DNA from 3 places in the Bacterioplanoides pacificum genome. Region 3 is predicted to be linked to each of the others. Evidence: predicted binding sites of a transcription regulator. Region 3 holds the regulator's gene; each other region holds the start of a gene.
The links. Region 3 encodes FNR, which switches genes on or off when oxygen is low (the NO sensors DNR and NnrR bind a similar motif). Its sites were predicted from a motif close to TTGATNTANATCAA; they were not measured.
Positions count from the first base shown of each region.

Region 1: the regulator FNR is predicted to act here: its motif matches at 2,016-2,029, upstream of ACFOMG_RS09870 (YdcH family protein).
Region 2: the regulator FNR is predicted to act here: its motif matches at 5,068-5,081, upstream of ACFOMG_RS14600 (nitrate reductase subunit alpha).

Region 1 is NZ_JBHRYB010000007.1:57,839-68,353, reverse strand. Features, by position in the region: gene dsbD (protein-disulfide reductase DsbD) at 1-548, shown strand, start outside; gene ACFOMG_RS09885 (hypothetical protein) at 523-714, opposite strand; gene ACFOMG_RS09880 (GreA/GreB family elongation factor) at 803-1,168, shown strand; gene trxC (thioredoxin TrxC) at 1,529-1,969, shown strand; gene ACFOMG_RS09870 (YdcH family protein) at 2,086-2,334, shown strand; gene lipA (lipoyl synthase) at 2,541-3,629, shown strand; gene lipB (lipoyl(octanoyl) transferase LipB) at 3,711-4,355, opposite strand; gene ACFOMG_RS09855 (YbeD family protein) at 4,355-4,627, opposite strand; gene ACFOMG_RS09850 (D-alanyl-D-alanine carboxypeptidase family protein) at 4,831-5,979, opposite strand; gene ACFOMG_RS09845 (alkaline phosphatase) at 6,101-7,615, shown strand; gene ACFOMG_RS09840 (alkaline phosphatase) at 7,617-9,122, shown strand; gene ACFOMG_RS09835 (hypothetical protein) at 9,220-10,287, opposite strand; gene ACFOMG_RS09830 (hypothetical protein) at 10,409-10,515, shown strand, end outside.
Region 2 is NZ_JBHRYB010000014.1:117,663-128,177, reverse strand. Features, by position in the region: gene narH (nitrate reductase subunit beta) at 1-1,136, opposite strand, end outside; gene ACFOMG_RS14600 (nitrate reductase subunit alpha) at 1,157-4,873, opposite strand; gene ACFOMG_RS14595 (histidine kinase) at 5,220-6,986, shown strand; gene ACFOMG_RS14590 (helix-turn-helix domain-containing protein) at 7,038-7,415, opposite strand; gene cadR (Cd(II)/Pb(II)-responsive transcriptional regulator) at 7,552-7,959, opposite strand; gene ACFOMG_RS14580 (cation transporter) at 8,055-8,951, shown strand; gene lspA (signal peptidase II) at 8,955-9,467, shown strand; partial or broken gene ACFOMG_RS14570 (ISL3 family transposase) at 9,489-10,515, shown strand, end outside.
Region 3 is NZ_JBHRYB010000005.1:371,851-382,365, forward strand. Features, by position in the region: gene fadB (fatty acid oxidation complex subunit alpha FadB) at 1-1,791, shown strand, start outside; gene fadA (acetyl-CoA C-acyltransferase FadA) at 1,816-2,988, shown strand; gene ACFOMG_RS06340 (SMR family transporter) at 3,275-4,114, shown strand; gene ACFOMG_RS06345 (PGPGW domain-containing protein) at 4,299-4,571, opposite strand; gene greB (transcription elongation factor GreB) at 4,664-5,218, shown strand; gene ACFOMG_RS06355 (hypothetical protein) at 5,287-5,790, shown strand; gene ttcA (tRNA 2-thiocytidine(32) synthetase TtcA) at 5,798-6,709, opposite strand; gene ACFOMG_RS06365 (hypothetical protein) at 6,832-6,963, opposite strand; gene fnr (fumarate/nitrate reduction transcriptional regulator Fnr) at 7,207-7,971, opposite strand; gene ACFOMG_RS06375 (sulfite exporter TauE/SafE family protein) at 8,037-8,723, opposite strand; gene ccoS (cbb3-type cytochrome oxidase assembly protein CcoS) at 8,738-8,935, opposite strand; gene ACFOMG_RS06385 (heavy metal translocating P-type ATPase) at 8,939-10,515, opposite strand, start outside.

The DNA of each region.
Region 1 (10,515 bases), on a different contig from region 3:
GCGTGGTATTAGGCGCCTTCGAAGCCGCTGCCAGCGCCAGACAACGGCTGGTTAAAGGCATCGCCTGGGTCTTTTTCCTGTACGGTGCGATCGCTTTTATTGGCGTACTGCAGGGTCAGAGCAACCCGCTGCAACCGTTAGCAACACAAACGGCGGCAGTGTCATCTGAAAACACCCGCTCCGGCCACGGCAGTGCGTTTCAGAAAACCACCTCAGTGGCGCAATTGCAGCAGATTATTGCCAACAGCCCACGCCCGGTGATGGTCGACTTGTACGCCGACTGGTGCATCAGCTGCAAAGTGATGGACGAAGAGATTTTTTCTCAGGCTGATGTGCAACGTCAGTTCAGCCATATCACCTGGGTGCAGCTGGACGTCACCGACAACAATCAGGAACACGTGCAGTTTATGCAGGACCACGCGGTATTTGGCCCACCATCAGTATTATTTTTCAGCAACGGCAAAGAAGTCGCCGATGCCCGTATTATCGGTGAAATTAAAAAAGCGCCGTTTCAGGAAAAAGTCATACAACACTTTCCCAAACCCTGAATACCAGCCCTGAATCCGCCCCCTGAATAAAACGCTGTTTTTTAGCAAAAGTCTGAAAAAACAGCGTTTTTTTGTGCCTTGCTTTTAATTCCGGCCGGGCTATGATGACCACATCAGTCGGAAATAATATTTTTATGAATAAAGCATTTACCTCCAGAACCGTCACCTTCCATATCTGAGCCGGAGAGTCACATAACTCTCCGGCGGGTATTTAGCTCTGATCTTGTCAGGTTATTTATTAAGGAGAGTTTTCGGTGAATTCCAGAATTCTGAATCTATGGCACACGTTTATTAACGATCTGCCACAACACCTCGTACGTCACGACGGCTTTGCCTATCGGCGGCCACTGTCATTATTTGCGTTATATGAAAAAGCGCACAAGGCACCTCAACAACCTGTTTGTGGCGTCAATTCCCGGGTCACCATATACCTGCCCGACAGCGACGAACACTGTACGCTGACATTGGTCAGCCCATCTCAGGCAGACCCGGACCAGCTGAAGGTGTCACTGCTGTCACCACTGGGACAGGCATTAGTGGGAAAATCTCCGGGAGAAGCCGGCTGTGCAGGCAGCTGTGGCTTAACCGTACCGTTTCGTTTATTGCAGATTCACCGCTGAATCACACCAACCAGTACGGAGGATGTCGGCTTGGAGTCAACCGCTTGCCGCGTGCGTAAAAACAGCACAAACCGGCACACCATTTCGGCCAGCAAGCTGTTTGTTACGGCACAAACAGGCATGCCAGCCCGGATTTGATCAGGATAATAGCAATGGCAAAAGGTAAAGAAAAAAAGCAGCCACAAAAATCGTTGAAAGAAAAACGACGCGACAAACGCGCCAGAAAACAGGCTGAAGCCTGACCTCACAGCCCTGCATCCGCAGGGCTTTTTAGCCGGCCTCAGGAATTTTTGCTCCGCCCCCTTGAACAACCATTACCCCGGAGTTATATAAAGACCATCAACCTGTGGAGACACTATTATGCATTACACCTGCCCGTCGTGTGCCGCGGTCAACCGCATTCCGGCAACACGCCATAATCAACAAGGCCAGTGTGGCCGCTGTAAACACGATTTATTTAACGCCCACCCGGTCGATCTGAACGACGCCGACTTCAGCCGTTTTCTGCAAAAAAACGACCTGCCGGTGGTCGTCGATTTCTGGGCCAGCTGGTGTGGCCCGTGCCAGATGATGGCTCCGCTGTTTAAAGAAGTCTGCGGTGAACTGCAGCACCAGGCCCGGTTTGCCAAGGTCAATACGGAACAGGCGCAACACATCAGCAACCAGTACGGCATCCGCTCAATTCCCACCCTGATCGTCTTCCATCAGGGCAAAGAAATTGACCGCCTGGCAGGCGCACTGCCTGCAGCCCAGCTGAAACAGTGGATCGCTCAGGCACTGTTGAAAATTCAGCAGGCTTGATATGTATCAAGCAAAAAAACAAAGCCGCTGAGACAGCGAATACGACCTGACCTGTATCAATATGACAAACCACTTCCGGCGTAATCTGAAACTGTCATTCACAGGAGGCAAAAACAATGATTGAACACCACGATCTTCACCATGAATTCCCGGAAATGGGTGAGCAAATCCGCGAACTGAAAATGAAAAACCGCCACTTTGCCCGGTTATTCGATGAGTACCATGATGTTGACCGCGAAGTCCGCAAGATTGAAGAACAGGCAGAAGCCGCCTCGGACGAACGCCTGGAAGAATTGAAAATGCGCCGCTTGCATCTCAAAGATGAGTTATACGGCATGCTGAAACAGGCCACTGAAGAAGCCTGAATCCCGCACCAGCGCATACCACAGCACCCCACCCCGGCTTTGCCGGGGTTTTTTATGCCGCCGCCACCGCTGCGTAAAACTACCTGTTTTATAACGGCCAACAACCTCCGCAATAAGTCCTATTGCCGGGCCAGCCAGGCGACGGTTATGGTATAGTTTGCCAGTAAGGCCCACTCTCCGGGCAGCCGTTCAGCCAGAGGAACTTCATGAGTCACGATTCCGCAGCAGGCCACCAGTCTTCTTCATCCCGCCAGGATCACAATCAGGATCAGCAGCCCACCCGCAGCGGTGAAAAGTTTGTCAGTGAACACGGCTTTAACGCCATCAAAGATGGCATCAAGGCCACTTCCGGCCATGCTGAAAACGCTCCGGTCGGCCGCAAGCCAAGCTGGTTGCGTGCCAAGATTCCCGGAGGCCAGCGCTTCGAGGCGGTTAAGAGCAATGTCCGCGCTCATAAGCTGAGTACCGTTTGTGAAGAATCACACTGCCCGAACATGGGAGAATGCTGGGCCAACGGCACGGCCACCATTATGGTGATGGGATCAGTCTGTACCCGCGCCTGCCGTTTCTGCGCAGTGGATACCGGCAATCCAAAAGGCTGGCTGGACCAGGATGAACCGGCCAATACCGCCGAATCGGTAGAGCTGATGGGGCTGCGCTACATCGTATTAACCTCAGTCGACCGCGACGACCTCGACGACGGCGGCGCCGCTCATTACGCCGCCTGCGTCAGCGCCATTAAAACGCGCACCCCGGACGTCAAAGTCGAAGCTTTAACGCCGGATTTCAACGGTGTGGAGCAACACGTCGCTCTGGTAGTGGACTCCGGACTGGACGTGTTTGCCCAGAATGTCGAAACCGTAGAACGGTTAACCCATGTAGTGCGCGATCCACGTGCCGGTTATCAGCAAACCCTGGACGTGCTGGCGTTCGCCAAACGCCACAATCCGGATGTACTGGTCAAAACCAGCCTGATGGTCGGTATCGGTGAAACGGATGACGAAATTTATCAGACCATGGACGATCTGCGCGCCATAGGTGTCGATATCCTAACTCTGGGCCAGTATCTGCGTCCGACCAAAAACCACTTACCGGTAGATCGTTATGTCACACCGGAGCAATTCAACCACTACCGTGATATCGGCCTGGAAAAAGGTTTTATGGAAGTGGCCTCCGGCCCTATGGTGCGCTCCAGTTATCGTGCCGATCAGGTGTTCGAAAAAAATAACCTGGGCATCGAGTTACCTTCCGTACCGGGCGAACCAGAAAACCTGATCCCGTTGAAGTCGGTATAACCCAGCTGGTTTACATGCCATGCCCAACAAAAAAAGCCAGTTCAGTGAACTGGCTTTTTTCAGCTGACATCAGGCGGCCGCTTAACCGCTCTCATCGATCCATTCGCTGCTGTCATACCCCAGCCGGGTTACCAGCTGCTGACGCAACTCCCGGGCGACGTCATCGAAACTAACCGGCATGTCGGTTTCATTCACCACCTGCGTCATTTCCATCCCGGCATAACCACACGGATTAATGCGCAAAAAAGGCTCCAGATCCATATCGATGTTGAGCGCCAGTCCATGGAACGAGCGGCCTTGTTTAATCCGTAACCCCAGCGAGGCAATCTTTTTACCGGCGACATAAACACCCGGGGCATCCGCTCGCGGGGCCGAATCAATCGCAAACGGTTGCAACGCCGCAACAATGGCCTCTTCGATGGCAGACACCAGCTGGCGTGGCCCCATCGCACTGCGCTTGATATCGACCATCAGGTAAACCACCAGCTGACCCGGACCGTGATAAGTCACCTGCCCACCACGGTCGCTCTGTACCACCGGAATATCACCCGGCATCAGAACATGCTCTGCTTTACCAGCCTGACCCTGAGTAAATACTTTGGGATGCTGTAAAAACCATAACTCATCCTGTGTCTGTTCATCGCGGCCAGCAGAAAACGCCGTCATCCGCTGATACACAGTGTCATAATCCTGCAGGCCAAGGTTGCGCAGCGTTACTGACGCCATCAGATCACCATATGTACGTATTCGTGAGCACTGAGGTCGGTGTGAATGTTCTGCAACTGCTGTATACCGGTGGCCGTGATATACAGCGTTATCGCCCGGAAACGGCCATTTTTACTATCACGTACCGAAATACGTTCGAAATCGCATTCCGGCGCATGGACCCGGATAATCTCGAAGATCACCTGATCATAATCTTCAGCACCTTTGCCCACCACCTTGATGGGGTAATTGGCACAGGGAAACTCAATTTTGGGAGCGTCTGGCTGACTCACACTTCGCCTCTCTTGATCTGACATCGGAATTAACAATCAGACCTATATGGTTGTAACTCACCCTGATTTCAAGCGCCATATGACCTTAGCGGCAACTCCCGCCGCTAAGAGTGGCCGATATTATAAAAAGTCAGGATGACATTAGCTTAAACAAAAATGGCTGCCCGTGGCAGCCATGTTATTGCGCGTTACCGTCACCCGGGTCAGGCAAACAGCTTGGCAAAGAACAGTTTGATCTTGCCCATCAGACGACCAAAGAAACCGGCTTCCTCGACGGCATTCTGAGCCACCAGTGCACGCTCAGCCTGAACCTCACCAGCCATGCGTACTACCAGTGTACCAATGGCCTGTCCCTGCTCAATCGGGGCTTCGATAAATTCATTGGAAATCATATCGATCTCCAGTTCGCCTTTGGAGCCACGTGGCAGAGTCAGATACAAATCGCCGGACAGCCCCAGGCTGACCTCTTCCTGCTCGCCGAGCCAGACTTTTTTGGTCTGCAACACTTCATCGGCAGCGTATAACTTATGCGTTTCAAAATAGCGGAAGCCGTAAGCCAGCAGCTTCTGGGTTTCCCGCGCCCGGGCTTCTTCACTGCGGGTGCCCATCACCACCGCAATAAAACGCGTGCCGTCCTTAATCGCGGACGCCGCCAGACAGAACCCGGCTTCATCGGTATGGCCGGTTTTCAGACCATCGACACTCGGATCACGCCACAATAATTTATTGCGGTTTGGCTGGCGGATACCGTTGTATTCATAATATTTTTCGGCATAAATCGGATAATACTTCGGGTGGTCCTTAACGATACGTAACGACAGAGTCGCCATATCACGGGCCGTGGAATAATGGCCATCTGCCGGCCAGCCGGTGGCATTTTTAAACTGGGTATTATTCATGCCAAAACGTTCGGCATACTGGTTCATCCAGTCGACGTAAGCTTCCTCCGAACCGGAAAAATATTCCGCCACTGCCACCGATGCGTCATTACCCGACTGCACAATAATGCCGCGTAATAAATCAATCAGCGGCACCTGAGTACCTTCACGGACAAACATCCGCGAGCCTTTTTTACGCCAGGCTTTGACACTGATCGGCACCGACACATTTTCTTCAACATTGCCCAGCTCCAGCTCATGCGCCGCAATATAGCTGGTCATCATTTTCGTCAGGCTGGCCGGAGGCAAACGCTGGTCGGCATTTTTTTCCACCAGTACCTGGCCGCTGTCGGCATCAATCAGAATATAAGCCGTGGCATCCAGCTGAGGGGCAGAAGGAACAATTACAGAAGCCTGGGCACTGAAGGTCAGCAGTGCGGCGGTAACAATCAGAATCCGGTTTAAAAAAGACATGAAACTCAACAAGCTATACGGGTTTAACAAGGCTGCGCATTGTAACACGCTGAACATTTTTTGCAGTCAGCATGATGGCGGATATAGACTCACGCTCAACCGCGTTTACAGGACTTTGCAAATGACCCCGGCATTCAGAAGGCTGACACTTTTATCGCTGATAATAACGACACATCTTTACGCCGCCCCCGCCACAACCACAGCGCTGGCGGCGCAGCCGGATTACCAGCAGGGCCAGCAATGGCTACAACAACGATTGCAGCAACGTCAGCAACAACGCCAACAACAAAAAGAACACGGTCGGGCGCAGAATGTGATCCTGTTTCTCGGCGACGGCATGAGTATCACCACCTTAACCGCAGCCCGGATTCTGGAGGGGCAAAACCAGGGACTCAGCGGTGAGGAACACCGTCTGTATTTCGAAACGTTTCCTTACTCGGCACTGGTCAAAACCTATAACACCAATCAGCAAACCCCGGATTCAGCCGGCACCATGTCAGCCATCACCACCGGGGTCAAAACCCGTGCCGGAGTCATTGCAATAGGTCCGGAGCAGGATCGTGGCATCTGTCAGGGTGCTGCGGCCTACCACCAGCCGACATTGCTGCAATGGGCACAACAGCAGGGCTATGCCACCGGTATTGTCACCACCGCCCGTATCACCCACGCCACCCCTGCCGCCAGTTATGCCCACTCGCCGGAACGCAACTGGGAGGCCGACAGTGACCTCAGCCGCGAAGCCAGACGTTATGGTTGCCGGGATATCGCCTGGCAACTGATTCATCAGGCCTATCCGGCCGGGCTGGATATCGCACTGGGAGGTGGCAAACGCAATTTCAGCCGCGATGGCGAACGACACAGCGGCAACCTGATTGCCGACTGGCAACAACAGTTCCCGGGCGGACAATATCTGGAAAACCGCCAGCAGCTGATGCAGTTGCGTGCTGACACGCCAGGCCCGGTACTGGGATTATTTGCCGACAGCCATCTGGATTACCATCTCGATCGCAGCGGACAGCAGCCTGATCTGGCCGAGATGACCCGTGCTGCGCTGGCTTTTCTGCAGCAACAAAAACAACACCATCCACAACGCGGTTACCTGCTGATTGTTGAAGGTGCCCGGATCGACCACGGTCACCACGCCGGTAATGCCAAACGCGCCCTTGATGAATCCATCGAACTGGCCCGCGCCGTGCAACTGGCCGATCAGCTCAGTGATAACAACACCCTGCTGCTGGTCACTGCCGATCACAGCCACACCCTGTCGATGGCCGGTTATCCACAGCGGGGAAATGATATTCTCGGCTTTGCTGCCAACCAAGGCCTGTTGCTGGCTAACGATCAGTCGCCTTACACCACGCTGGGTTATGCCAATGGCCCGGGTGGCAGTGCCAATGCCCGGCATTCAGAGCGTCTGCCCGGCCGCATCCTCTGGCATCAACCGGAACACCGCCAGACCGAGCCACACAGTGACAATTTTCAGCAAGCCGCGCTGGCCGATATTTATGCCGAAACTCACGGTGCCGACGACGTCGCATTACACGCCCGCGGCCCCGGCGCCCGGTTGTTCCAGGGCCTGTTAGAGCAACATGAAATTTATCACCGTATTCGCCGCGCGTTGCAGCAGGAGAACTGATATGCCTTACTTTTTACGCCTGCCGTTATTACTCAGCCTGTTTGCGCTATCCGCCTGTGAGCCGACCTTACCGGTTAAAGACAACACCCGCTCGGAGCAATGGTATCAACAAGGTCAGCAACGAGCGGCGCTGGCGGCCGCCCAGACCGACAACACCGGCCCGGCAAAAAACCTGATTCTGGTGGTAGGGGATGGTATGGGAATTACCACCCACACTGCCGCCCGGATTTTTACCGGTCAGCAACAGGGCTTATTAGGCGAGGAATATAATCTCAGTTTTGAAACCCTGCCCCATTCCGCCCTGATTAAAACCTACAACAGCGACCAGCAGACACCGGATTCCGCCGGTACCATGACGGCTCTGATCAGTGGCAGTAAAACCCGTGCCGGAGTGCTGGCCGTATCTGACAAGGTAATACGCTCAGACTGCGCCAGCCAGGCAGGTAACGAACTGCAAACCCTGTTTGACGTAGCCGAACAACAGGGTAAAGCCAGCGGTATCGTCACCACCGCCCGCATAACCCACGCTACCCCTGCCGCCCTGTATGCCCACAGCGCCGAACGAAACTGGGAAAGTGACGATCAGTTAAACGACAGCGCCAGACAGTCGGGCTGCCAGGATATCGCCGCCCAGCTGATCGACTACCAACAGCAGCAACAGCGGCTGGAGGTTATTTTTGGCGGCGGCCGGCGCCACTTTCTGCCCGCAAGCATGAGCGATGGCCAGCGCCGCGATGGCCGTAACCTGATGACGGCCTGGCAACAACAGGCTGATCATCATGTCGCCACCAGTCGGCAACAGTTACTGCAGGCCGACCTCAGTCAGGGCCACTGGCTGGGATTATTTGCCGCCTCTCACTTGCCTTACGTCGCTGAACGCGATGCCAGCACACCAGGCCTGCTGGATATGACCCGGGCGGCACTGCAGCGCTTACAACATAACGATCAGGGCTATGTCCTGATGATCGAAGCGGCACGCATCGACCATGCGCATCATCAGGGACAAGGACAAAAAGCATTACAGGAAACCGCGGAACTGGATCAGACCGTGGCCTGGCTGCTCAAACATACAGATCGAGACAACACATTACTGGTGGTCACCGCCGATCACAGTCATACCCTGACCCTGGCGGGTTACCCGACGCGCGGTAACCCAATTACCGGCGTGGTCATCAGCAATGATGATCAGGGCCGGCCAGAACGTCAGCCTTACCGGCTGGATGACGGCGGCTATTACACCACCATGAGTTACCGCAACGGCCCGGGGGCCGTCGACTGGCAACAACATAACCGCCGCCCTTCGGTTAACCCTGAAGCCACACAGAGCCCCGACTATCGCCAGCAGGCGCTGGTGCCGCTGGACAGTGAAACACACGGTGGTGAAGACGTGGCGTTATACGCCAGTGGCCCCTGGGCTCATTTGTTTGGTGGCACCATGGAACAACACTGGGTTTATCATGTATTGCAACACGCACTGAACCCCAAAGCGCAGCAGGCTGCACCCTGATATCAACAGCTATTCCTGCCACAGATACGCTGCAGTAGGCAAAAAAAACTCCGCCAGCTGGCGGAGTTTTTTGCGTTAAGCGGTTAACGAGTTCTGATTACGGCTCAACTTTGCGCACCAGAGAGACACCACGAGGTGGGTGTAAGGTAACGAACGGTCCTTCATCAGAGACCAGCTGATGGCTGTGACGTAAGCGGAAAGAGGTGTCCAGACGACGCAGACATAAGGTCAGACGTACCGTCAGCCAGCGATAATCCGCTTTATCCGGGGTGTGCACCACAACCGAGGCATCATTATCCAGAATCGCCTGACACACAGGCTCCAGATCATCCGAAATTGAGCGGTCACGATTAGCGATCTGTTCAGCCGAAATCGGGTAACTGGCCAGTGGTGCAGTATCTTCTTTCGCCGAGTGCCACAATTCTGAAGCGGCATTTTTTTCCGCCTTGCTGACCTTTTTAGCCACCTTCACCGGTTTCGGAGCAGCTTTCACCACCGCTTTACCGGCTGCCGCCGCTTTCGCACGTTGGGCTGCGGCTTGTTTTTCAGCTTTTGCCGCCGCCAGGCGGCGCTGACGCTCCTCTTCCTGTTTACGCTTCAGCTCTGCTTCAAGACGTTTTTTCTCAGCCAGCGCCTCTTTTTTCGCCTGCTCCAGTTTACGTTTACGGTCGGCCTCTAACCGCGCTTTTTCTTTGGCCAGCTGCTGCGCTACTTTTTTCTGGCGCGCAATTTCTTCTTTACTTGGCCCTTTAGCAGCCTTGGTTTCAGCCTTAGCCGCTTTACCGCCGGAACCTTTCAGTTCAGCGTCCAGCCGGGCCTGAGCCTGCTCCAGACCCGGGGTCAGAGAAGCCACATACCAGACTTTCTCCAGATAGCTCTGGGCTTTTCCATACTGACCATTGGCCATCGCATTGTTGGCCATCGCGACGTAAGCCTCACCCCATTCGTAGGTCAGAGGCACCACGCGAAAATCAAACGGCGCCTGTTCACGGAAAGCGGTAATACGCTCCAGCGCATTATTGCCCGCCGGACTCGACAATCGCTTGTTCTGAATATCGGCTTTGATGGACTTCAACAGCTGATCCAGGTCCTGTGTGGCAGCCTGGCTTTGGAAGCCCAGCAACAGGGCTGGTACAATCAGCGCAAATTTAATAGCTCGTAACATAATATGGGCGGCTTCGGTTATTATCGTTTTGTAGGCAGATTTCTAACCGGTAAGCTGAAAACATTAGCCCGTATATGTCAAGTTGGATCGTGCTTTTACTGTAAAAATCCGGAGAAAATTTATGTGGCTGCGCTACGGCTCGCTGTTATTTGCCCTGCCCGGGCTGTTATTACTGACCCTGTACGGTCTGGAGATGTCGGCCGTTACCGATTGCAGCCAGAGTGGCGG
Region 2 (10,515 bases), on a different contig from region 3:
TCAGGAATCATGCCGTTCATACCAACGTGGCCAGCCTCTGCGGCCGTCTGGATCGGTGACAGCGGCGGCACATACCACACCATAGGTAAAGTGCGGTACTCAGGGTGCAGTGGCAGTGCTACTTTCCAGTCCATCGCCATTTTATAAACCGGTGAGCGCTGAGCGGCTTTAATCCAGTTATCGCTGATGCCTTCTTTACGCGCGGCTTCGATAACCTGTGGATCGTCGGGATCAAGGAACAGGTCCAGCTGAGCCTGGTACAGATCCTTTTCATTGGCGGTCGTGGCTGCGGCTTCAATCTTATCGGCGTCATACAATAAAACACCCAGATAACGAATCCGGCCAACACAGGTTTCGGAGCAGACGGTTGGTTGTCCGGCTTCGATTCTCGGGAAGCAGAAAATACATTTTTCTGACTTGCCCGATTTCCAGTTGTAATAAATCTTTTTATACGGACAGGCAGAGACACACATCCGCCAGCCACGACATTTTTCCTGGTCGATCAGGACGATGCCATCTTCTTCACGTTTGTAGATAGCACCGGATGGACAAGCCGCCACACACGCCGGGTTAAGGCAATGTTCACACAAGCGTGGCAGATACATCATGAAGGTTTTTTCAAACTGGCCATAGATGTCTTTCTGAACCACATCGGTAAAGTTTTTATCCACTTTACGTTTTTCGAATTCGGTACCCAGAATTTCTTCCCAGTTTGGCCCCCATTCGATTTTTTCCATCCGCTGACCGGAAATTAATGACCGTGGCCGCGCAACCGGCTGGTGTTTACTGTCAGCGGCGTTATGCAGGTGCTGATAATCAAAGTCGAACGGCTCGTAATAATCGTCTATTTCCGGCAGATCCGGGTTAGCAAAAATATTAGCTAATACCCGTAACTTACCACCGATTTTTAACTGCAGTTTGCCCTTGGCATCGCGCTTCCAGCCGCCGTTCCATTTCTCCTGATTTTCCCATTCCTTGGGGAAACCAATACCCGGTTTGGTTTCAACATTATTGAACCAGGCGTATTCAACCCCTTCCCGCGAGGTCCAGACATTTTTGCAGGTGATGGAGCAAGTGTGACAACCAATACACTTATCCAGATTCAGCACCATGCCAATTTGTGCTCTTACTTTCATAGTATTACCTCACTCCGGCGTTATTCAGTGTCGAGCCAGTCGACTTTGCTCATCTTACGCACCACCACAAACTCATCGCGGTTGCAGCCCACTGTGCCGTAATAGTTAAAGCCATAGGCCTGCTGGGCATAACCACCAATCATATGGGTGGGCTTCATCACTGCCCGGGTGACCGAGTTATGGATGCCACCCCGGGTGCCGGTCATTTCCGATCCGGGTACATTTACAATACGTTCCTGAGCGTGATACATCATGCTCATACCTTCCGGTACCCGTTGTGACACCACCGCCCGCGCAGCAATTGAACCGTTAACATTAAATATTTCGATCCAGTCGTTATCGGCAATGCCGGCTGCTTTGGCATCGGTTTCACTGATCCAGACAATCGGACCACCACGCGATAACGTCAGCATCAGCAGGTTGTCTGAATAGGTGCTGTGAATGCCCCATTTCTGGTGTGGGGTAATCCAGTTCAGGACAATTTCTTTATTACCGTTAGGATTTTTATTCAGGACCGGCTCGACCGTTTTCAGATTGATCGGTGGCTTGTAGGCGCACAGTTGCTCACCAAAATCACGCATCCAGTCATGATCCTGGTAAAACTGCTGCCGGCCGGTAATGGTGCGCCACGGAATCAGTTCATGCACATTGGTATAACCGGCGTTATAGGAAACGTGTTCGTCTTCCAGACCGGACCAGGTCGGAGAAGAAATAATTTTACGCGGCTGCGCCACGATATCGCGCCAGCGGATTTTTTCTTCCTCCTTCGGTTTCGCCAGATGGGTATGATCCAGGCCGGTAATTTCTCCTAATGCCTGCCAGGCTTTAACAGCGACATGGCCGTTGGTTTCCGGTGCCAGACTAAGGATCATTTCACAGGCATCAATCGCGCTGTCCAGTTTGGCTAAACCTTTATTGGCGCCCTCTTCGGTATGGGTATAATTCAGCTGACGTAACAGCCCCACCTCTTCTTTTGTATCCCAGCTGATGCCTTTACCACCGTTTCCGATGTTTTCCAGCAGCGGGCCGATTGAAGTAAAGCGGGCATAGGTGTTGGGGTAATCGCGCTCCACCACATTCAGATGCGGCATGGTTTTACCCGGCACGGGTTCGCACTCCCCTTTCCACCAGGCTTTCACCCCATAAGGCTGGGCCAGTTCGGCCGGAGTGTCGTGATGCATCGGTGTGGTTACCAGATCGGTTTCCTGACCCAGATGGCCTTCACACACGCGGGAAAATTCTTTGGCAATGCCTTTAAAAATTTCCCAGTCGGAACGCGCTTCCCAAACCGGGTCGATGGCGGCACTGAGTGGATGAATAAACGGATGCATATCCGAGGTATTCATATCGTCTTTTTCGTACCAGGTCGCGGTTGGCAATACGATATCGGAATACAAACAAGTGGTAGACATGCGGAAGTCCAGCGTGACCCACAGATCAACCTTACCTTCGGCTCCTTCATCCTGCCATTCAACATCCTGTGGTTTCTGGCCACCAAAATCACCCAGATCTTTTCCTAACAAACCATGCTTGGTGCCGAGGAAATGTTTCAGCATATATTCATGGCCTTTACCGGAGGAACCGAGCAAATTTGAACGCCAGACAAACATATTGCGCGGGAAATTTTTTGGATTATCCGGTTGTTCACAGGCAAATTTCAGCTCGCCGCTTTTCAGCTGAGCAACGACATAATCCTGTACCGTCATACCCGCCTGTTCTGCGGCTTTATGCAGATGCAAAGGGTTGGTGCCTAACTGAGGTGCAGACGGTAACCAGCCCATACGTTCAGCGCGGCTGTTAAAGTCAATAATGCTGCCATTCCACTTTTCTTTTGGCGCCAGCGGTGAGATTACCTCCTGCATATTCAGTTTTTCATAACGCCACTGACTGGAATGGTTATAGAAAAACGAGGTACCGTTCATATGCCGCGGCGGGCGTTGCCAGTCGAGTCCGAAAGCTAACGGCGTCCAGCCGGTTTGTGGGCGTAATTTTTCCTGGCCAACATAATGCGCCCAGCCGCCGCCGGTCTGACCGATGCAGCCACACATCATCAGCATATTGATCAGGCCACGGTAATTCATATCCATGTGATACCAGTGGTTCAGCGCCGCTCCGACAATCACCATGGAACGGCCACGGGTTTTTTCGGCATTTTCAGCGAACTCGCGGGCGATACGAATCACATCCTGACGGGCAACACCGGTAATCGCTTCCTGCCAGGCCGGTGTATAAGGGACGTTATCGTCAAAGCCAGAAGCACGATTATTATCACCAATACCATTATCGACGCCGTAATGGGCCAGCATCAGATCGAATACGGTGGCGACCTGTGCCTGACTGCCATCCGCCAGTTCAATGGTTTTCACCGGCACTTTACGTAACTGAATATTACCGTGTTCGGTATGCTGGAAATAATCGTACTCATGAGGTGCGTCACCAAAATACGGGAATGCCACTTCAGCGAATTCTGCACTCTGATCCTTCAGCGACAGCGCCAGATTGATATCACCATTGCGGTCTTTTGCTTCCAGATTCCATTTGCCTTTTTCACCCCAGCGATAACCAATAGCACCGTTCGGGCTGGTCAGTTTGCCATCCTGGTTAACGGCGATGGTTTTCCAGTCCGGGTTATTGTCTTCCCCAAGATTATCCAGCAGGTCGGCCGCGCGCAGGAAACGACCACCAGTCAAGTGGCCATTACTTTGTTCCAGCATAACCAACATTGGCATATCGGTATAACGGCGGCTGTATTCATCAAAATAAGCACTTTGTTTATTGACATAAAATTCCTGCAGAATCACATGGCCAAACGCCATCGCCAGTGCCGCATCGGTTCCCTGACGGGGCGCCAGCCAGGTATCGCCGAATTTTGATGCTTCGGAATAATCGGAGGTAATCACACAGGTTTTGGTACCTTTGTAACGTACCTCGGTCAGGAAGTGGGCATCCGGTGTACGGGTCTGAGGAACGTTAGACCCCCAGACGATAATGTAATTGGAGTTATACCAGTCGGCCGATTCCGGCACATCGGTTTGCTCACCCCAGATCTGTGGGGACGCCGGTGGTAAATCACAATACCAGTCATAAAAACTCAGACAGTTACCACCGATCAGCGACAGATAACGCGCACCCGCAGCATACGACACCATCGACATAGCCGGGATTGGTGAAAAACCGGTGACCCGGTCCGGGCCATATTGTTTGGTGGTATACACGTTGGAAGCGGCAATCAGCTCATTCACTTCATCCCAGCTGGCGCGGACAAAACCACCCAGTCCACGGCGTTCTTTATAGCTGCGTGCTTTGTCAGGATCTGTGACGATGGATTCCCAGGCTTTCACCGGATCACTGTGTTGTGCTCTGGCTTCACGCCACAGTTTCATCAACTGGCCGCGAACTTTGGGGTATTTAAGCCGGTTAGCGCTGTAGATATACCAGGAATAACTGGCGCCGCGCGGACAGCCACGAGGTTCGTGATTAGGCAAATCGGGACGGGTACGGGGGTAGTCGGTTTGTTGGGTTTCCCAGGTTACCAGTCCGTCTTTGACATAAATTTTCCAGCTACAGGAGCCAGTACAGTTTACCCCGTGCGTAGAGCGGACAACTTTATCGTGCTGCCAGCGCTGACGGTAACCTTTTTCCCAACTTCTGTCTTCGTCCGTTGTGGCACCGTGGCCATTGGAAAAAGTTTCTTTCCGGGTTCTGAAAAACCTGAGCTTTTCCAGTAGATGACTCATAGCTAACTCCTGAAGCGTCCCTAAAGACCAACTAAAATATACGCCTACATACTGTAATATTTAGGCAAGCGGGAATAGCTCGGGAAAAGCTGACAAAAGCCGACAACAGGCCTCGGATTACCCCTTATTGGGTAGCCCTGAAAATCAACAAACCTTTGATTTTATTGGACTTTTAAAGATTCCATAAAAAATTACTGCGACAGATCAAGGGCATAAATTCAAGGGGGGTAGCTATAATTAATCGCCATTATCAATAATCATTATCAGATAATCAGACATTTACCCGTATCGCTGAAGAAATCCAGTGGGTAATATAAAGCTTCATTTTTCTGCATCGTTTTCAGCCATGAAACAAACCTCCGTCATCACCCGCATTAATCTCGCCATGAGTGTCATTATATTAATGGCAATATCAACAATAATGGTGTCCTACTGGTTATCCAATCAGACAGATAACGATGCTTACGCTATTAACAGTGCCGGATCGCTGCGTATGCACAGTTACCGTTTATTACTGCCGGGGGGAAACGAATCAGATAGCCAGGCCGTTATTAACGCTATTTTTACTAATAATATTATGAAAAACGTGGTAAGAAATTCCGGTGCAACCCCGCTGTTTGATGAATTACGTGAGCGTGGCAAAAACCTGAGTTCATTACTCGGAAATACGGCGCTGAGCAATGGTGAAAAAACGGTCATTATCAATAATTTTGTCGATGACCTTAATAAACTGGTGCTGATTATCCAGCAGAATACCGAACAGAAAATAAAGAAACTCCGTACTTTTCAGATTATTGCGTTTTTTATCACCGTTATTTTATCCGCCATTGTTATTTACTGGATACACCTGCAATTGACCGTGCCGCTGGTCAGCCTGACCAAAACCGCACGCCAGATCAGTATGGGAGATTTTTCCTGCCAGCTGCCAACAGCCAGTGGTAGCGACGAACTCAGCGTTTTGTCGCGCTCGTTTGAACATATGTGTAAAGCCATCGCTTATATGTACGAATCACTGGAAAAACAGGTAGAAGAAAAAACCGAGGAACTGAGAAACAGCAATAAAACCCTGAGTTTTCTTTATAAGCTTGCCCGGCGCACCAGCACCCATGATATTAAAAGAGACGATTTTAATGCCATCCTCAATGATCTTTCACTGATCACCGGCATCAGCGACATCGAACTGTGCCTGCTGACGGAAAGCGGTGATATTCCTTACCTGCAGATTAATGGCAATAAAGAACTGGATGATGACTGCAAAGCCAGAAACTGCCGGGATTGCCTGAATCCGGATATGCAACAAGCGGCAGCGATTAATTTTCCGATTTCACGGGAGAACCGTGAATACGGGGTGTTAAGTATTCATCAGCAGCCGGGGACTCTGCTGGACTGGCAAAAAGATTTATTCACTTCGGTCGCCAATCTGTTTGCGATTGCCATGAGCCTGCAGGGCGAGGAGGAAAATATTCGCCGTATCACCCTGATGAAGGAGCGCAACGTCATTGCCCGGGAGCTGCACGACTCACTGGCACAGGCGTTATCTTACCTGAAAATTCAGGTAACGCGCCTGAACCGGGCCATGGGAAAATCAGATTTTGAGATAATGATGGATGTATCCGGCGAGCTGAAACAGGGGCTGGACTCCGCCTACCGGCAATTACGTGAATTATTAACCACCTTCCGCTTAAAAGTAGACAGTAAAGGATTGCTGGAAGCGCTGCAGAAAACCGTCGACCAGTTTCATGAACAGTCTGATATGGACATATCACTGAACTACGATATTTTTAATATTCCGCTGTCGCCGCAGGAAGAAATTCACCTGTTACAAATCATTCGTGAAGCCAGCCAGAACGCCGTACATCATTCTCACGGCGAAAATATTCATATCAATCTGTATCGTGACACACAACACCAGGTGATACTGGAAATTGAAGATGATGGCATCGGCATCGGTAACGACCCTGAAAAGCGTAACCATTACGGCATGGCCATTATTCAGGAACGGGCACATCAGCTGGCCGGTAACGTGGAAATAAAAAAACGCGACAGTGGTGGCACCGGTGTGTATTTCCGCTTTACACCGGAAGCGATGAGAAAACCCGCAGCGCAATACTGAAGCCTGGTTTTGATACTGACAGGTGTGATCTTGGCAGTTGTGATGCTGGCGTCACAAAATCCAGTACAACGCCTCCAGCGCCACCGCTACCTGTATGCGGTTTTCGGCCAGCGGTCGCGGCAACATAGCTTCGGCCCTGGCCAGCCGGCGTAACAGCGTATTACGATGGGTATGCAGCCGTTTTGCCGCCTCACTGGCGTTGCAGCCACATTCAAGAAATACATGTAACGACTGACGTACCACTGCCGGTGCCTGCGCCAAATCTCCCAGCACATGGCCGGAATAATGCTGAATGGATTTTGCGTCTTTGGCTAAAAACGCCATCAGCCGCACACGATCATAACTCACCAGCTGAACATGAGATTTCAGCCGCCCTAATACCCGCTGCGCCGCCTGGGCATCCAGATGCGAGCGGCGAAAACCATCCATACCACAGCCACCTTCACCATAACTGAGGCGGATATGGGCTTTATTTTTTGGGTAAGCGGATTAAATGGTTGATCTTACCTTTGCATGAGAGTGAGACAGACCGGCATCTCATCGGATTATCTGGTTGATGCTTCACCTACTGCTGGTGCATGTTTCCTTCGCTAATTCCAGCAAGAACCCCACACGCCTCTACTTCCCGGTCATCGTTGCAACTCGCTCTCAGTGAAACGAGTTGTTTCTCAAGCGCTTGCAGAGCGGTTATCTGCGACCGCACATGAGAGATGTGATCATCGAGCAAGGCGTTGACGGCGGTACAAGGCTGATGAGGGTCGTCCTGATAGCTCTGTAGTTCGTGAATCTCAGCCAGTGACAGGCCCAGGATTCTGCAGCGACGGATGAAGGCCAGCCCCTCACCATGCTTCTCGGTATAGACACGGTAACCGTTGTCCTGCCGATCAGGCGGCGGCAACAAGCCCTGCTGTTCATAGAAGCGGATCGTCTGTGTTTCGACCCCTACCAACTGCGCCAACTGACCAATGCGCATCAGCCTCCTCCCCAACGGATTCTTTACTCTATTGACCTTATAGTAGCTTTATAGTTTTAAATGGTACCACAACATTGTTCAAGTGGAGTCGTATCATGAGCAAATCCTGTGGTGGCGCCTGTGGCGGTGATGCAATGTCCGCAGCGGATACCGATATACAGGCCTCCTCCGAGGCGCCAGGGGAATGGGTCAGTGTTTATGCCGTGCCGAAGATGGACTGTCCATCAGAAGAACGAATGATTCGCCTAGCCCTGAACGGCTTTGAGGAGATTCGGGCGCTGTCCTTCGACTTGTCGAACCGCCGGCTGAAGGTCGTGCATGACGGCGAGGTCGAGCCCGTCACCTCGAAACTGAAGACCTTGGGGCTAGGCGCCTCGCTTCAGGAAACCGTCGCTGCAAATCCGGAGACCATCAAGGCCGCCGAGTTTTCGGCAGCTTCTGCTAAGCAAGAATCCGGGACCCTGCGCTGGTTGCTCGGCATCAATGCACTTCTGTTCCTGGTGGAAATGACTGCCGGTCTGATCGCCCAGTCAACTGGCCTCATTGCAGAGTCCCTGGACAATTTTGCCGATGCGGCGGTGTACGGGCTTGCCCTTTATGCGGTTGGACATAGCGTGAAAATGCAGGTACGTGCCGCGCATCTTGCTGGTGTACTGCAACTGATCTTGGCTGTGGGCGTGCTCGTAGAGGTGGTGAGACGCTTTGTATTCGGTAGTGAGCCTGAATCGCTGGTGATGATGGCTATCGCATTCGTCGCATTGATTGCCAATACCAGTTGTCTGCTGCTCATATCCAAACATCGGGAAGGCGGGGCGCACATGAAGGCAAGCTGGATATTCTCGGCCAACGACGTGGTGATCAACCTGGGGGTCATCACCGCCGGCGCCCTGGTCGTGTGGACCGGTTCCAATTATCCGGATCTAATTATCGGCACCATCGCGGGGCTCGTCGTGCTTAACGGTGCCAGGCGCATTCTGGCGCTCAAGGGTTAAATAATGCTCATTATCGGCAAAAAGCTCTCGCCGTACGCCCTGTTGTCCATATCGGGCCTGCTGGCAACGTCTGATCAAGCTGTAAAGTGGCTGGTGCAGCAATCAATGGCCTATGGCGAGTCTGTTTCGGTGACCCCGTTCTTTAACTGGGTGCACCTAAGGAACACCGGTGCCGCATTCAGTCTTTTTGCGAATGGTGGAGGCTGGCAGCGCTACTTTTTTATCGGGATCGCGGTGGCGGTCTCAATTTTTCTGATCAAGCTGATCCTTGAAAATCGTCATAAAGGAGAAGCCATCGCTTACAGTCTTATCCTCGGTGGCGCCATGGGCAACCTGATTGACCGGGTCTTTCGTGGCTATGTTGTGGATTCCTTTGATTTCTATTGGCGAGACTGGCATTGGCCGGCCTTCAACCTGGCTGATATTGCAATTGTCCTCGGTGCCTTACTTTTCGTTTCCGGCAGCTTTTTGGGTAAAAAAACAAACACCAATGCCGAGTCGGATGGATCTGACTGAAACCTTCGCCTATACAACACCATGACCGAACTTCCCGACAACATCCTTCACCTGCCGCAATACCAAGTACTGGGCTGCAAAACCACCGACGACGACATGCACTTCCAAGTGGACGCGCCCGATCCCATTGCCTGCGAAGAATGCGGAGTGCAGGGTGAGTTCGTACGGTTCGGCAAGCGTGACGTTCCCTATCGTGATCTGCCCATCCACGGCAAGCGGGTCACTCTCTGGGTGGTCCGCCGCCGATACACCTGCCGGGCCTGCAAGACAACATTCAGGCCCCAGCTACCGGAGATGGTGGACGGATTCCGTATGACACTGCGGCTGCATGAGTACGTGGAGAAGGAATCCTTCAACCACCCCTACACCTTTGTGGCGGCACAGACCGGCCTGGACGAGAAGACGGTGCGCGACATCTTCAACGCCCGCGCCGAGTTCCTGGGGCGCTGGCACCGCTTCGAGACGCCCCGCATCCTGGGCATTGACGAGCTATACCTGAACAAGCGCTACCGCTGCATTCTGACCAACATTGAGGAGCGAACCCTGCTCGACCTGCTGGCCACCCGCCGCCAGGACGTGGTGACCAACTACCTGATGAAGCTGAAAGACCGGCAGAAGGTCGAGATCGTCAGCATGGACATGTGGAACCCCTACCGGGCAGCGGTCAAGGCTGTGCTGCCCCAGGCCCGTATCGTGGTCGATAAGTTCCATGTGGTGCGCATGGCCAACGATGCCCTAGAGAGAGTGCGCAAGGGCCTCAGAAAGGAGCTGAAACCGTCCCAGAGCCGGACCGGAAAATCCTGCTGAAACGCGCTCACGAAGTCTCAGACCGGGAGCGCCTCATCATGGAGACCTGGACAGGCGCGTTCCCGCAACTGCTGGCCGCCTACGAGCACAAGGAGCGCTTCTACGGCATCTGGGACGCCACCACACGGCTCCAGGCAGAAGCCGCCCTGGACGAGTGGATAGCCACCATCCCGAAGGGCCAAAAGGAAGTCTGGAGCGATCTGGTCAGGGCAGTGGGAAACTGGCGCGAAGAGACCATGAC
Region 3 (10,515 bases):
GAAATGTGTCTGGCGTCTGACCTGCGTGTTATGTCTGAAGCAGCCAAAGTCGGTCTGCCGGAAGTGAAACTGGGTCTGATGCCTGGTTTTGGCGGTACTGTTCGTCTGCCACGTGTGGTTGGTGCTGATAATGCGATCGAATGGATCTGCATGGGCGCTGAAAACAAGCCAGCTAAAGCGCTGAAAGACGGTGCGGTTGATGCCGTGGTTGCTGCAGACAAACTGCGTGATCAGTCTATCGCTATGCTGCAATCTGCCATTGCTGGTGAAATCAACTGGCAGGCTCGCCGCGAAGAGAAAACCTCTAAGTTGCAGCTGAACAGCATGGAACAAATGATGGTTTTCGAAACCGCCAAAGGTTTCGTTGCCGGTCAGACCAAGGGTCAATACCCTGCGCCAATCCTGGCGATCAAAACCATGCAGAAAGCAGCCAATGCCGGTCGTGATAAGGCACTGGAAGCAGAAGCAAAAGGTTTTGCAAAACTGGCTAAAACTACTGAGTCCGAAGCTCTGATTGGTCTGTTCCTGAACGACCAGCTGCTGAAGAAAAAAGCCAAAGATTATGACAAAGCCGCTAAGCCAACCAACAAGGCTGCTGTTTTGGGTGCAGGCATCATGGGCGGTGGTATTGCATACCAGTCTGCTCTGAAAGGCACACCAATCATGATGAAAGATATCGCTGAAGCCGGTATCGAGCTGGGCCTGAACGAAGCTAACAAGCTGCTGGCCAAGCGTGTTGAGAAGAAGAAGATGAAGCCGCTGGCAATGGGTGAAACCCTGAACCGCATTCGTCCGACTCTGTCTTATGCAGAATTTGGTGATGTTGACACTGTGGTAGAAGCAGTTGTTGAGAATCCAAAAGTTAAGAAAATGGTTCTGGCTGAGCTGGAAGACAAGGTGTCTGAAGACACCATCGTGACGTCTAACACCTCGACCATTTCTATCGACCTGCTGGCTGAAGATCTGAAGCGTCCGGAAAACTTCCTGGGTATGCACTTCTTCAACCCGGTTCATATGATGCCTCTGGTGGAAGTAATCCGTGGTAAGAAAACGTCTGAAGAAGCCGTTGCTACCGTTGTTGCTTACGCTAAGAAAATGGGTAAAACCCCAATCGTTGTAAACGATTGCCCGGGCTTCCTGGTTAACCGTGTTCTGTTCCCTTACTTTGCTGGTTTTGCTGGTCTGGTGCGTGATGGCGCTGACTTCCAGGCTGTAGACAAAGTGATGGAGAAGTTCGGCTTCCCAATGGGTCCTGCCTACCTGCTGGACGTTGTGGGTATCGACACCGGTGTTCACGCTAACGAAGTGATGGCTGAAGGTTTCCCTGACCGTATGAAGGCTGACTTCAAAACGGCAATGGAAGTGATGTTCGAAAACGAGCGTTACGGCCAGAAGAACAACATCGGTTTCTACAAGTACGAAACTGATCGTAAAGGCAAGCCGAAGAAAGTGGTTGATGAGCAGACTTACGAGCTGATCAAACCGGTTGTTGCCGACAGCAAAGAATTTGACGCTGAAGAAATCATCGCTCGCTGCATGATTCCAATGTGTATCGAAGTAGCCCGCTGCATCGAAGAAGGCATCGTTGAGACGCCAAACGAAGCCGATATGGGTCTGATCTTCGGTATTGGTTTCCCTCCATTCCGTGGTGGTGCATGTCGTTACATGGACACTGTGGGTATGGCCGAATTTGTTGCTCTGTGCGACAAGTACGCTGACCTGGGCAACCTGTACAAACCAACCGATCGCATGCGTGAAATGGCTGCGAACGGCGAAAGCTACTTCGGTTAATTAGCGCATTAGGAGAATTTAACTATGTCTTACAATCCAAGAGACGTTGTTGTTGTTGACGCAGTGCGCTCACCAATGGGTCGTTCCAAAGGTGGTGTATTCCGCAACGTACGTGCAGAGACTATTTCTGCAAACCTGATCAATGCCATGTTCGAGCGCACCGGTGTTAACCCGGCGCTGGTTGAAGATGTGATCTGGGGTTGTGTAAACCAGACTCTGGAACAGGGTTTCAACGTTGCTCGTCAGATCTCTCTGACCACCGTTGTACCAAAAGAAGCGGGTGCACAAACCGTTAACCGTCTGTGTGGTTCAGCGATGTCTGCTATTCACACTGCGGCTCAGGCAATTCAGACCGGTAACGGTGATGTATTTGTGGTTGGTGGTGTTGAGCACATGGGTCATGTGAACATGCAACACGGCTTCGATCACAACCCGGAGTCTTCTAAGTACTTCGCTAAAGCATCCAACATGATGGGTCTGACGGCGGAAATGCTGGGCAAAATGCACGGTATTTCACGTCAGCAACAGGATGAGTTCGCCGCGCGTTCTCACCGTCGTGCTCACGCAGCAACCCTGAACGGCGACTTCAAAAACGAAATCGTACCTATGTACGGTCACGATGCTGATGGCAAAGAAATCCTGGTAACCGAAGATGAAACCATTCGTCCGGAAACCACAGCAGAAAGCCTGGGTAACCTGCGTCCGGCATTCGATCCTAAGAGCGGTACCGTAACAGCTGGTACTTCTTCTCAGATCACCGACGGTGCGTCTGCCATGCTGCTGATGAGCTACGAAAAAGCTCAGGAACTGGGTCTGAAGCCACGTGCCCGTATTCTGGGTATGGCGGTTGCCGGTGTTGATGCTGCGATCATGGGTTACGGTCCGGTTCCTGCGACCAAAAAAGCACTGAAACGTGCTGGCCTGGACGTAACTGACATCGATTACTGGGAACTGAACGAAGCGTTTGCTGCTCAGTCTCTGCCATGTGTTAAAGATCTGAAGCTGACGGACATCGCTGAAGACCGTATTAACATCCACGGCGGTGCTATCGCTCTGGGTCACCCGCTGGGTTGTTCCGGTGCGCGTATCTCTACTACTCTGATCAACGTATTAGAGCAGAAAGATGCGAAATACGGCGTATCGACCATGTGTATTGGTTTAGGCCAGGGTATCGCGACCGTTTGGGAAAGAATGTAACGAACTACTGCGCTCAGCTGGCCTTTGTTAAAGACCATCTCGCAATGTGACCGCCAGGGATGGTGGAAATGCAGATTTTGCAGGAGCAAAAATCAGCCTCATGTAGAACTTCTACACTCCGCTTGCTCAATGGCCTTGGCCTCGGTCAGCTGTCGCTCGTTACGTTCGTATCCGCGAAGTGATACAGATAAAAAAACCGGCTTAATTGCCGGTTTTTTTATGTCCTTCATCCCGTCTGAAACGCACAGCGGTTGAGTCACTGAGTGGTTTGTGCTGACATGGCCGCATGACCATTCTGATCGCCTTATCATCCGCTGTGTGCTGGTCGGTATTTGACCTCAAACGTAAACAGCTGGTTGAACATATCCCCTCGTTGCAGTTGAGCTGGTTCCTGGCGCTGGCGGTACTGCCACTGTATCTGCTGTTAAACGCTCTGAGCTGGCCGGCCTGGCCACAATCATCCTACTGGTACCCGGCACTGGGCAGTTTGTTGGTGTCGACGCTGGCGGCGGTGTGTTTTATTGAAGCATTACGTGTCGGGCAGATTGCCAGGCTGGTGCCGTTGCTGGCGTTAACACCAGTGATTGCGGCTCTGTTTGGCTTTTTCTGGTTACAGCAGTCGCTGGCGCCGCGTGAATGGTTAGCAGGAGCGGCGGTGGTCGTACTGTTGTTTCTGCTGAATGGTGGTGGGCAGGACTTTCAGCCCGGCCCGGGCGCCACACTGATGTTGCTGGTGGCGCTGGGATGGGGCAGTGGCACGGTGTTCGATAAGCTGGCGCTGCAATCGGCATCGCCGTTATTACACGCGTTATTACAAACCAGTGGCATGGTGTTGCTGCTGGGTGTGCTGATTGTTCTGCGACGTCTGCCATTGGCACTCAAAGCGCTGCGCCAGCAGCGTGCTGCTCTGTTGCTGGCGGCGTTATTTTTCTGTGCGGCGGTGTCTCTGCAACTGCTGGCATTACGTGAACTGCACCCCGGGATCATCGAAGCGCTGAAGCGCGGTCTGGGAATTGTGGGTGCCTTGTTATGGGGGTGGCTGTTTTTTGCTGAACGAATCGGTCGTCAGCAAATGGTTCTGGCCGCTCTCCTGGTTGTCGCCATTGTGGTACTGGTTTGGCCTTAGGATTGGTTAAACGGCATGTACCGGCAGGTAAATGGCTAAAGCGCAAAAGCCGACCAATAACAGACCAGCCAGGCCACTGATGTAATGTTCCGTTGTCATAGTGAGTCTCCTTTGTGAAGTCAGCGCAGATGACTGTATGACATATCCAAATCATTGTAAATGATAATTGATCTCATATGTGAAATTAATGCTTCTGTCGTTCCGGATCGGTTTCTTCGATCAGCTGGCGTAAAAAAGCAGGCAGGTGCGGGCTGAGCTGATTTAACCGTGTGGACGTGTGCTTAAAGCGTCGGCGTAACACAATCAGCCAGCGCCGGACGGCGGGGACTACACTGACCAGAATCGACAGCCCAATCAGAATGCTCAGCAGGCCAAATGGGATAGGCAATGGTGTGATCAGAATGCCGAGCAGCAACAGCAGTATACCCACAGTCAGTTTTGCACTACGCTTGATCATTCTTTGAAATTCACCGGCAAAATGCAGCATCCTGGCACGCCGTTATTGCGATTAAGTGACGCTGCCGGCCTGTTATTATTATCAGAAGACACATGACTGACCCTGTTAAAAAACCATTGCCTAAGCGTAGCCTGCTGATCACCCCGGAAGGGGAGCAACAGCTGCAACAGGAACATGACTATTTATGGCGTGAAGAACGTCCGCGTGTAACACAGCAGGTTTCTGATGCAGCCAAGCTGGGTGACCGCTCGGAAAATGCCGAATACATTTACGGTAAAAAGCGATTACGCCAGATTGATAGCCGGTTGCGCTTTTTGCGTAAACGGCTGGAAGCTCTGACCGTGATTGACCGTAAGCCTGCCAATCTGGAAAAGGTGTATTTTGGCGCCTGGATTGAACTGGAAGACGATGATGAACAGTTATACCGTTATCGTATCGTCGGTGAGGATGAAATTGACCTGAAGCGTGGCTATATCAGCGTGGATGCTCCGCTGGCACGTGGCCTGATGGGTAAAACACTGGACGAAGAGGTTGAGGTACGCCTGCCAAAAGGGCTTGAAAGTTATTACATCGTTGCCGTTCATTATGATAAGCCTGACTGGGACAGCGGTCAGCCGGCAGGGCATCGTTGGGCAGATAATCACTGAGCGGCTTTAATGCTAACCAACCGTACGAAATATTAATCAGCTGCTAGTCTTACCTTCAGGAGGACGGTATGACAAAACAGCCGATGGTTTTTCTTTCGTGGTTACGGGCACTGCTGCTGTGCAGTACTGGCCTGGCTGGCTGGCCGCTTATGGCGGCTGAACAGCCAGCGGTCAGTCATGAAGCGTTGCTGGAACAGGTGTATAAAATGCCCGCCTGGGTCGACCAGGTGACCCGTGTATGTCCCTGGCAGTCGAATGAGGGACAGGGCTATGTACGGGTCGTGCGGACGGAACAGGGTGGCCGTCACCAGCTGTTTTTTCAGTGGATTCGTAAAGGCATGGCGGGCACACCAACGCAGGCGATTTCTACCGTGCAGGTTGAGGAACTGGCAGGTGAACTGGCCGTAAAAGTCGAATTGCCCAGAGCACAGTTACACGAGCAACATTGCCAGTTAAAAGCCCGGGCAGAAAACCTCACCAGTGAACGACGCTACATGTTGACCTTTTATTTAATCCGGCCAGGAGAATATAAGTTATCACTGGCCGGGTTATACAGTGTTGGCCCGGAATAATGCGTCGTTAGTCGACGTGTACCACATCCAGCAGGGTCTGGCGTATGCCCAGATGACTGCCTTGTTGTTTTTGCTCCAGATTGACAAAATCAAACAACGCTCCGTCGGCCAGTTGTGACGGTGCAACATTGCTGATCGCGGCAAAAATGTTTTCGCTGCGGCCAGGTTGTTCTTTATCCCAGGCGGCCAGCATCTGTTTAATGTTCTGGCGCTGCAGATTTTCCTGTGAACCACATAAATTACACGGAATAATCGGAAATTCTTTGGCTGTGGCAAAGGCTTCGATGTCTTTTTCTTTGCAATACGCCAGTGGCCGGATTAATACGTGTTTCTGGTCATCGCTCAGCAGCTTAGGCGGCATCGCTTTTAATTTACCGCCATGAAACATATTGAGGAACAGGGTTTCGATGATGTCGTCGCGGTGGTGGCCGAGGGCAATTTTGTTGGCACCAATTTTTTCGGCAAACCCATACAGGGTGCCACGCCGCAGGCGGGAGCATAAACCACAGGTGGTTTTACCTTCCGGGATGACCTCTTTTACCACGCTGTAGGTGTCTTTTTCGACGATGTGATACGGCACTCCCAGCTGTTCCAGATAGGCAGGCAGGATATGTTCAGGGAAACCGGGCTGTTTCTGGTCCATATTCACGGCGACCAGCTCAAACTTAACCGGAGCGCTTTTTTGCAGACTCATCAGGATGTCGAGCATGGTATAGGAGTCTTTACCACCCGACAGGCAGACCATGATTTTATCGCCATCCTGAATCATGTTGTAATCTTCGATGGCTTTGCCGACGTTACGGCGCAGGCGTTTCTGTAACTTATTAAAGTTGGTTTTCTGCTTGCGTTCCTGATCGCTGACAACCGGGCTGGCCGGTTCGTTGGCTTGGCGTGGGTCAAAAGTGGCAACGTCTTGCATGGCCGGAAACTGCTCCTGAAGGAAATGCGGGCCCGCAGGCCGGAGTTAAGCAGGGCTTTATAACAAAAAGCCAGGGTTCAGGGAACCTTCGCAAGCCGCCGGATTACATCTGGCGGGCATTGTCAGGCGACCCGGTTAACGCCTTCCACCAACAGCTGGTAGTTATTAATAAAGTGTTCGCAGCTGGCGCCCCTGCGCGGGTGATAAAAACGCTTCCATAACCGCGCCAGCAGTTCCCGGGTGCAGATTCCCATAGCGTTATACCTCGTAACGGTACCGAATGCCGTTCATCAGCCGGCTGAGTTCAGTCCCTGTATTGTTACCTTAGAATAGCCTGATTGGACTTGCGTAGTTTTTATTCAAAAAACAGCGCCAGAAAAACCAGTCGTCAAAAATATAACGCAGGTGCTGTGCCAGATAATGGAGAAAGAGGGGAAGAATGCCTTGATTAAACTGACATTTCCCTGAACAGGGAAATGTCAGTGGTACAGCTGTGGTTATTTGCTGTCGCTGTGACCACAGTCGTCGTCAGAAACCAGCCCGGCCAGCTGATTGAGGGTATCGATATCCTGCAGAATAATTTCTTTGCCCTGGGTTTCGATCAGGCCGTTTTTCTGGAAGCGGGTAAACACCCTGCTGATGGTTTCGACCGCCAGACCAAGATGATTACTGATATCGACCCGTGACATTGGCAGACGGAAGTGGGTCGCTGAAAAGCCACGGCGGGCATAACGGGTGGAAATATCCATCAGGAACGACGCCACCCGTTCTTCGGCATTCTTTTTACTCAGCAGCAACATCATGTTCTGGTCATGACGGATTTCTGTCCCCATAGTGCGCATCAGCTGTTTACGCAGGTCGGGCAGCTCATCGGCCAGTTCATCCAGCTGGGTCAGCGGAATTTCACACACGGTCGTGGTTTCCAGTGCTTTCGCTGACAGCGGATAAAAGTCATTGTTGTAACCCGCCAGGCCGACCAGTTCACTGGCCAGGTGGAATCCGGTGATCTGTTCTTCGCCGTTTGATGCCAGGGTGTAGGTTTTTAACGCACCGGTACGCACCGCAAATACTGACTGAAAGGGTTCGCCCTGCTGAAATAATAACTGACCTTTCTGGATCGGCCGGCCACGACGAATAATGTCGTCCAGGCGTTCCATGTCGTTATCGTTCAGCGACAGAGGCAAACACAGTGCATTCAGGGAGCAGGTCTGACAATGCGGCTGAGTGCCACGCAGTGGCGAAGGAGCGGTAGATGATTTCATACTAATATCCGGTGTGAGTACCCGGTGCGTTAACGCCAGGTCATTCGAAAACTGGCTCTATACTCCTAGTGACTGATGGATCTGTCAAGGACTGGTAACCACACCGAAGTAACTGTCCATAAGCCGTAGCCAATCAACAGCAGACCGGCCAGTTGCCGGGTGAGCTGATGGTTGAGCCAACGGCTCAGGGTGGCGGCGGCCAAACCTCCGGCCAGTAACGCGGGCAGAGTGCCGAGGCCAAAGGTCGCCATGGTTAAGGCGCCCAATAACGGGTCACCATTAGCGGCAACCCAGCTCAGGGTGCTGTAAATCAGACCACAGGGTAACCATCCCCATAACATACCGAGTCCAAAGCGTGCCGTCAGAGACGACTGCTGCAACAAACGTCCGGTCTGCGGTTGTAAAAAACGCCACAGATATTGCCCCAGCCGTTCGATACGGGTCAGCCAGCTGGCCCAGCGGGCGACGTAAAGTCCCATCAGTATCAGCATCACCCCCGCCAGTGAGCGTAATAGCAGCATCAGGCTGTCATGCAGTTGTTGCAGCCATAAGCCGGCAGCACCGACCAGTAAACCGGCAACGGCATAGGAGCTGATACGGCCACCATTAAACGCCAGCAGTGATGCCAGGCGGCGCTCTGGTAAGCTGCTGTTGCCGGTAGCGGCGGCGATGCCACCGCACATCACCAGGCAATGGCTGGCACCAAACAGACCAATCAGCAGGGCGGTCAGCAGTGATAACGGTTCATTCATAGTCGCAGGGGCGCTTAACAGCGTGGTTGTGTGTCATCGGTCGCCTGATCCGGCGCTTGTGGTTTTTCCGGTTCGTCATCGTCAAACAGGATCTTATGGGCCGGGGATTCCATATCATCGAACTGGCCACTGCGGACCGCCCAGAAAAAAATACCGATGGCGATGGCCAGTAACAGCAACGACAACGGAACCAGAACGTAAATAATATCCATGGATCAGGTCTCTTTAGCCAGGCGTCCGATACGGTTCAGGCGCAGGGCGTTAGTAACGACAATCAGCGAGCTGAGCGACATACCAATGGCGGCGGCCCAGGGAGGAACCAGACCGGCAGCTGCGATGGGCAAAGCGACCAGATTATACAGTAATGCCCAACCGATGTTCTGACGAATAATGCGACGCGTTGCCGCAGCACCGTCGATGGCGGCCAGCAGCACTTCCAGCCGGCCATTGGTGAGGACGGTATCGGCATTGGTTTTGGCCAGATCGGTGGCTTCATTCACCGCCAGGGAGACATCCGCTCCGGCCAGCACCGGCACATCGTTAATGCCGTCACCGGCCATCAGAATCCTTTCGCCTTGTTGTTGCCAGCTGACCACCTGTTGTAACTTCTGCTCCGGGCTGACCCCACAGGACAGTTCATCAATGCCCAGCTGTTGCGCAATACGTTGCCCGGAATGGCTTGGATCACCGGTCAGCAGTGCGGTTTTAATGCCGCGTTGCTGCAGTCCGGATACCAGCTTGGTGGCGGCTTTGCGTAATGAGTCATTCACCTGAATCCAGCCCAGCGGAGCGTGTTCGCTGGCCAGTAACAGCCACTGGCCACCATCGTCGCCGGGCGGTTGCAGGGGGGCTGGCCAGGCAAAGCCAGGATGACCGAGCTTCAGTAACTGACCGTCAATCCGGCCCTGAATGCCCTGGGCCGGAATTTGTTCAATATCGCTGGCGGCTTTTGCGCTAATGTGCTGAAACGCCTTGGCAATCGGATGACTGGCGTGTTGCTCCAGTCCGGCGGCCAGTTGCAGCAGGTGACTTTCGTCGTCACCCTGCAGCGGAATCACCTGTGACAGCGTCAGCCGGCCGAGCGTCAGGGTACCGGTTTTATCAAATACCACGCGGTCGATCTGTGGCAGGGTTTCCAGTACGTGACCTTTACTGATCAATAACCCGGCTTCACGCAACGAGGCGGTGGCGGCGGTCAGAGCGGTTGGCGTTGCCAGTGATAAGGCGCAGGGGCAGGTGACCACCAGGACGGACAAGGCAATAAAGAAGGCGTGCTCATCACCCTGCCAGGCCCAGAATGAAAATACGCTGGCGGAAATGATCAGCACAGCGGCAACGAAGTGGCTGGCGATTTTATCGGCCAGCAGCGCGGCTTTCGGTTTTTCCTGCTGCGCCCGGTCCATTAGTCTCATAATGGTCGAAAGTTGCGCTTCGGCACCGGTGGCGGTAACCCGCATCAGCATCGGGCTCTCAACATTAAAGGTACCGCCAATCAGGGTGTCGCCGGTTTGTTTGTCGACCGGCATATATTCGCCGGTGAGGGCGGCTTCATCGACCGAACTTTTGCCTGCGGTGACAATGCCGTCGGCGGGTATGGCGTGACCCGGGCGCAACCGCAGAATATCGCCGACGCAGATTTCTTCACTGCTGATGACCTGATCGTCGCCACCGTCGATAACCTTTACGGCCACATTCGGCAGCAGTGTCAGCAGATTATTACCGGCTTTACCCATGCGGTGGCGGGCGCGCATCTCCAGATAACGACCCAGCAACAGGAAGAAGGTAAACATAC